3 regions of the Aliihoeflea sp. genome follow, and region 3 is predicted to be linked to each of the others. Evidence: riboswitches for the same ligand, from Rfam matches in the RefSeq annotation. Region 3 holds a riboswitch; each other region holds the start of a gene.
The links. A riboswitch is a leader RNA that binds a small molecule or an ion and turns the genes downstream of it on or off. The one in region 3 is predicted to bind cobalamin.
Positions count from the first base shown of each region.

Region 1 (2,197 bases), on a different contig from region 3:
CAAGGTCGAAACGCGCAAGTTCCGGATCGATCAGCCCGGCATCGATGCCTGCCCCGATGAAGCCGGGAAAGTACTCCGCATATCGCTCCGCCATCTCGCCTTGCGTCGCCGCGTCCGGCCGCCCGGCAACGAAGCTCAGCGCCTCGCGCCGCAGCCGGTCGAGCAACAGTCGTGCGGATACGTGGCTGTAATCCGGGTCGGTCTCGACCAATGCCCGCGCGGCGAGGATTGGTGCCAGCGAGAGTTCGTCGAGCGTGATGCCGTCATAGAGATTGCGCCGCGTCTCGGTCAGGATCGGCTCCGGCGAAACCGCGGCGAGCCCCGCGCAGGCCTCGTTGACGAGCGCCGTCAGCCGCGCCTCGTCGAGCGGCGCGAGGCTGCCGTCGGCAGCTTTGACGTTGAGCACCGGTGCCCGATCTGCCGTCTTCGGCCGGGCCGCCAGCCGCTCGCGAGCGCGTTCTTCGCGGTAGAGCACATAGGCACGCGCGACCTTGTGATGCTCGCCGCGCATCAGTGCCAGTTCGACCTGGTCCTGGATGTCCTCGATATGGACGATGCGTGCTTCGCCGCCCCGCCTTGCGAGCGCCGATGCCACCTGCGCGGTCAATTCCTCGACGGCGTCGTGAACCCGCCGCGAGCCGGCCGCGCCCGTCCCCTCGACGGCGAGAAACGCCTTGGTCAGCGCGACCGCGATCTTGTTCGGATCGAACGGCGTCAGCGCGCCGCCGCGCCTGATGACGCGATGGCCGACCTCGTCGGTTGGATCTGCGATGAAATGCGGAACCGGGACGGCTCCGCTGAATGGTCGTGTGGCAATGCCCTGCATCTTAATCCCCGTGGCGATGGCGGACGGGGGAGGGCGCACGCATGCTTTGACGGGGTGAATCGATCGCCCGCGGCACACGCACCACCGGGACACCCCGCCCGAGGTTCGTTCAAGCCGTCAGGGCAGGTCTCCTGGCTCGCAGGTCACAGCTCTCGTCGGCCTTCCCGGTGCCGGCGGCACCAGTGGCATCAATCGACGCAAGCTCACTGCTTACAGTTGCGGGGGCAGCGCCGGCATTGCATTTTCGCGCACCGGCTTCCCTCTTAGCTCCCGGGCGGTTGCCCGCCCGGAAGACCCATGACCACCGCATATAGATGGGTATTTGCGGATCGCGTCAACATCTTGTGGAACGCGATCCACAATTCACGCGAGTGCTGCCCGCCGCGTCTCGACGTCGATCGCCCGCGCCGCAATCGCCGCCACCAGCAGAAGACCGGCAAAAAGGCCGATCGCCGCCGCCGTGCTCTCGATGAACAGGTAGACCACGACGGAGGGCGCGAGGAGCCCACCTAGGCGCGCCATCGCGCCGGCGGCACCCATGCCCGTCGCCCGCGAGGCGGTCGGGTAGAGTTCGGGTGTGAAGGCGTAGAGCGCGCCCCATGTGCCGAGAAGCGCAAAGCTCATCAGCAGAAGCGCCGTCGCGATCAGCGCCGGTGTGGCGGCGATGACGAAGAGCGCGCAACCCGCCGCGCTCAGAACGAGGAACCGCGTCAGCGTAGTGCGCCGGCCCCATTTTTCGACTCCGTAGGCGGCGAGCGCATAGCCGGGGATCTGCGCCAGGGCGACGAGGACGAGGAAGCCGTAGCCGCGCACGAAGCCGAAGCCCTCGGTCGCCAGCCGCGCGGGCATCCACACGAAGATGCCGTAATAGGAGATCGAGACGAGGAACCAGCAGGCCAGGATCAGGATCGTGCGACGCCGCAGCGCCGGCGACAGGAGGCCGACGCTCGATGCGGCGGGCGTCGCCGTCAGCTTTGTCTCGCCGAGCGGCGTCTTGCCGTTGGCGACCAGCACCTTGTCCATCACCGCGCGCGCCTCTGGCTCCTTGCCCTGGCGCATCAGGTGCATCGGGGATTCGGGTATCCAGAAGCGCAGGAAAATGCCGACGATGGCCGGCAGCGCGGTGACGAAGAAGATCACCCGCCAGGCATCCGCCACGCCCGCCGAAGCCGCCGCCCACGCGGTCAGCGCCACGGCGACGGTGCCGACCGCCCAGAAGCCTTCGAGCGCCACCAGCCAGCGCCCGCGCCGCGAGGGCGGCAGGAACTCGGCCATCATCGCATAGTCGACCGGCAGCGTGCCGCCGACCGCAAGCCCGGTCATGAAGCGCAGGAAGAGCAGCGTCTGGAAATCCGGCGCGAAGGCCGACGC
Region 1 covers NZ_JBQVMV010000011.1:65,300-67,496, forward strand. The annotation lists gene ACT6QU_RS13205 (ribonucleoside-diphosphate reductase subunit alpha) at 1-826, opposite strand, end outside; cobalamin riboswitch at 931-1,141, opposite strand; gene ACT6QU_RS13210 (MFS transporter) at 1,190-2,197, opposite strand, start outside.
Region 1: linked by a shared signal. The riboswitch ahead of ACT6QU_RS13205 (ribonucleoside-diphosphate reductase subunit alpha) and the one ahead of ACT6QU_RS11930 (TonB-dependent receptor plug domain-containing protein) in region 3 are both predicted to bind cobalamin.

Region 2 (2,197 bases), on a different contig from region 3:
GCGCCTATTCGCCCGCGCCAATCCTCACGCCCGCCATCATCAACGAGGTGATGCGAACGATCATCGAGCCGACCATGAAGGGCATGGCCGAGATGGGCGCGCCGTTCTCGGGCGTGCTCTACGCAGGGCTGATGCTGACGAAGGACGGCCCGAAGCTCATCGAATACAACACTCGCTTCGGCGATCCCGAATGCCAGGTGCTGATGATGCGGCTGAAGGAGGATCTCCTGATTCTGCTCAACGCCGCCGCCGACGGCCAGTTGGCGCACATGTCCGCGCGCTGGCGCGACGAGGTCGCGCTCACGGTCGTGCTCGCCGCCGAAGGCTATCCGGCGACGCCGAAGAAGGGCAGCGTCATTCGCGGCCTCGACAAGGTCGGCGACAGCGTCGAAATCTTCCACGCCGGCACCGCCAGGAAGGGCGAGGACATCGTCGCCAATGGCGGCCGCGTCCTCAACGTCACCGCGATGGCCAGGACCGTCCGCGAAGCGCGCGAAAAGGCCTATGCCGCCATCGACCGGATCGACTGGCCCGAAGGCTTTTGCCGCCGCGACATCGGCTGGCGTGAGGTCGAGCGGGAGACACGCTGACGTCGATTTTTCATCGCGTCGCCACATGCTCATCCCATGTCGCATTCCAGCTTCCTAAGCCGCCGCGCAAATGCTTCAATGCAGCAAGTTCAGGTGCCGCCTCCTCGTCGAGGCGGAGAATTGGGAAGCCGGTGAAAAGCCGGCGCTGCCCCCGCAACGGTAAATGGAGTGACGTCGCAACGGGAGCCACTGGGCATTTCTGCCTGGGAAGGTGTTGCGGCAGGTCGATGGAGCGATCCATAGACCGGCTCTTGAGCCCGGAAACCAGCCTGAACCTGTATAAAACCGACTGATCGCGGTGGGCGGTCAAGGGGCGGATGCGCGCGCGGATCGCTCCGTTGCGCCTTTCTCCTTCGAAATCTCCACCAGTTCAGTCCTTGCATGAAGGCAGGACAGGACATGGATGCGCGCAACGAAATGCTGGACCGGCTCCAGCGCCGTAAACCCGGCTACAGCCTCGAGCAGGCGTTCTACACCGATCCGGATTTCTACCGGCTCGATCTCGATCTGATCTGGTATCGCGACTGGCTCTTCATCGGTCATGATTGCGAGTTGCCGAAGCCCGGCAGCTATTTCACCGTGCAGATCGGCGATTATCCCGTCGTTGTGGTACGCGACGCCAAGGGCGCGATCCGCGCCTTCCACAACACCTGCCGCCATCGCGGCTCGCGCGTTTGCACGGCAGCCAAGGGCACGGCGGCCAAGCTCGTCTGCCCCTACCATCAGTGGACCTACGATCTCGATGGCCGCCTCGTCTTTGCCCGTCAAATGGGCGCCGGGTTCGACGCTTCGAAATTCGGCCTGAAGCCGGTCGCCTGCGAAAGCGTTGCCGGATATCTCTTCATCTGCCTTGCCGATGAGCCTGCCTACTTCGCGCCCGTCCGCGCGCAGGTCGAACCCTATCTCGCGCCGCACCGGCTGACGGAAACGAAGATCGCCTTCGAATCGACCATCATCGAAAAGGGCAACTGGAAGCTCGTCTGGGAAAACAACCGCGAATGCTATCACTGCGCCGGCAACCACCCAGAGCTATGCAAGACCTTCCCCGAAGCGCCGACCGTCACCGGCGTACAGGCCGCCGAAAGCGACCCGGATATCGTCGCGCATTGGCAAAAATGTGAGGCAGCGGGCCTGCCGAGCCGGTTCGAGATCGCCTCCACCGGCCAGCACCGCGTCACCCGCGTGCCGCTCCTGCGTGATGCCGTCAGCTACACGATGACCGGCAAGCGCGCGGTGAAGAAGAACCTCTCCGACACCGTCACGACCGACCGCATCGGCTCGCTCCTGCTTTTCCACTATCCGACGACCTGGAACCACGTTCTCGGCGATCACGCCGTCACCTTCCGCGTCCTGCCGATCAGCGCGACGGAGACCGCGGTCACGACCAAATGGCTCGTCCACAAGGACGCCGTCGAGGGCGTCGACTACGACCTTGCCGAACTCACCCATGTCTGGACCGAAACCAACGACCAGGACCGCCGCATCGTCGAGGAAAACGCCTTCGGCATCGCCTCGCCGGCCTACCAGCCGGGGCCGTATTCGGAAGAGCACGAGGGCGGCGTCATGCAGTTCGTGGATTGGTACTGCAGGTTTGCCGAGGAACGCTT
Region 2 covers NZ_JBQVMV010000001.1:168,966-171,162, forward strand. The annotation lists gene purD (phosphoribosylamine--glycine ligase) at 1-590, shown strand, start outside; cobalamin riboswitch at 665-877, shown strand; gene ACT6QU_RS00860 (aromatic ring-hydroxylating oxygenase subunit alpha) at 990-2,197, shown strand, end outside.
Region 2: linked by a shared signal. The riboswitch ahead of ACT6QU_RS00860 (aromatic ring-hydroxylating oxygenase subunit alpha) and the one ahead of ACT6QU_RS11930 (TonB-dependent receptor plug domain-containing protein) in region 3 are both predicted to bind cobalamin.

Region 3 (2,197 bases):
CATCCTGCTGCTCGTGGTCGGCGCCGTACTGCAGCGTCAGCCAGTCGTTCGCATCGAACGCGCCCTGATAGTCGAACTTTGTGCGACGGCCGCCATAGTCAGCATCGAATGGACCGAACGCCGATGCCGAGCGGATGCGGCGATCGATGTTGAAAGCCTGCACGGAGAACTGGTTTCGGAGACGCCCGTCCAACAGATCGACGTTGAAGCCGGCGCGTCCAGCCACTTGCCTGCTGAGATTGCGATTAATCCCCAGCGGATCGTCGGCCGGTGGAGAAGCGAAATCCTCATCATACTCGGCCTTCGCATCGATGTAGAGCAATGACCCGAACACCGACACGGCCTCGTTCACGCGGTACTCGCCCGCGGCGTCGAAGGTGACGTTCTCGTAGCCGTCGCGCTCGCTTCCAGCCGCCGCCGCCGAGATGCCGTCGGTGCGGAAGCCGGCGATGTTGATGGCGGCTTTGGCGTCTTCGTTGGCGGCGCGCAGGCCGTAGGAGCCGCGGGCGGTGCCGAAGGAGCCGCCTTCGCCGTGCAGGAGATGCGTCACGCCCGGCTCGATGTCGCCGAGCGTCGACAGGCCGATGACGCCGGCGATGGCGTCGGAGCCGTAGAGGGTCGATTGCGAGCCCTTCAGCACCTCGATCGTGTCGATGCCGGACGAGAGGAGATACTGGTAGGAGGTCTGGACCTGCGGGCTGGTCGGGTCCGAAATGTCGATGCCGTTATAGAGTGTCTTGACGTAGCGGCGTGGTGCGCCGCGCACCGAGAGCGAGCCTTCGCCGCCGGGGCCGCCGGGGGTGGAGATGGAAATGCCGGGCAGGCGGTCGAGATAGTCGATGACGAGCGGCTGCGACTTTTCCTCGATCTCCTCGCGGGAGACGGTCTCGACGCGCGAGCCGGTCTTGGTCGCGTCGGTCGGCGCGCGGTTGGGCGTGACGACGATCTGCGGCAGTTCGGTGAACTGGGCGTGTGCCGGCAGGCTTGCCAGAATGGCGATGGCGGAGACGGCGCAGGCCGTGCCGAAATTGGAAATATGCATTCGATCCCCCGTGCCGGCCACGTGTCGCGGGCGGCAGCTCAAGCTTCTCAACGATGCTGGGAAAAGGAACCGTTGCAGCCCCGATATCGCCAGCGATGACAGAAGTCACCACTGCGAAACACAGCCCCGGACACGCCCCGCATCCGGCAAAAGGTGACACTCGAGGCAGGTTTCCTGGCTCGCGCTTCGGCGGATCATTCCCCTTCCCGGGCGAGCCCAGTGGGTTGTCGAATGTCCTCGGCGCTTACAGTTGCGGGGGCAGCCACGGCTCGGACGAAGCTTCGTCCTTCCGTATTCCCTCTTAGCCAGCGTCCGACGACGCTAGGCACCTCAAGCTGTCGGATGGGTAGCAGGGCGAGAAAGCCCGCGTCAATCGGCGCTGTCACCAACTTGTTATCACTGCATGCTTCTGTGGCCCGGCCGCCACTTGGGTGGCAGGCGACGTAACGTCAATTTTTGTCGCATCAGTGGCGAAAAAGCGCCATCCATGTCGCATTTGCGCGGTTAGCGGCAGGCGTTGCGGGGCACATTCAGCGCCGAACATCCTGATCCGGCATCGTTTTTGACAATGACGGGCCGATACGGGATGCTAGGGGTTCAGGCAAAAATAATGGGAGATGACAGTCATGAGGTTCTTCAAGAGCGAAGGCGATCGCGTTCCCGCGCATATCGAAAAGATGGCGGAAGAGGCCAAGGCCGGCGATCTGGACCGTCGCGAATTCCTGGCGCTGGCCAGCACCTTCGGCGCGACAACGGCGCTTGCCTACTCGATGCTTGGCATGGCGATGCCGGGCAAGGCGCTTGCGCAGGACGCAGGCGAGCCCGTCACCGGTGGCACGCTGCGCGTCGCCATGTTCGTCAAGGCCAACAAGGACCCGCGCACGGCCGACTGGTCCGAAATCGCCAACGGCATGCGCCAGTCGCTCGAGCCGCTGGTCAAGTATACCCGTGACTTCACCTTCGAAGGCCGGCTGCTGGAAAGCTGGGAAGTCAACGAGGACGCGACCGAATACATCCTCAACGTGCGCCAGGGCGTGACCTGGACGAATGGCGACGAATTCAATGCGGACGACGTCATCTACAATCTGACGCGCTGGGCCGACCAGGAAGCCGAAGGCAACTCGATGGCGACGCGCGTCTCATCGATGATCGATC
Region 3 covers NZ_JBQVMV010000009.1:62,142-64,338, forward strand. The annotation lists gene ACT6QU_RS11930 (TonB-dependent receptor plug domain-containing protein) at 1-1,042, opposite strand, end outside; cobalamin riboswitch at 1,191-1,390, opposite strand; gene ACT6QU_RS11935 (ABC transporter substrate-binding protein) at 1,669-2,197, shown strand, end outside.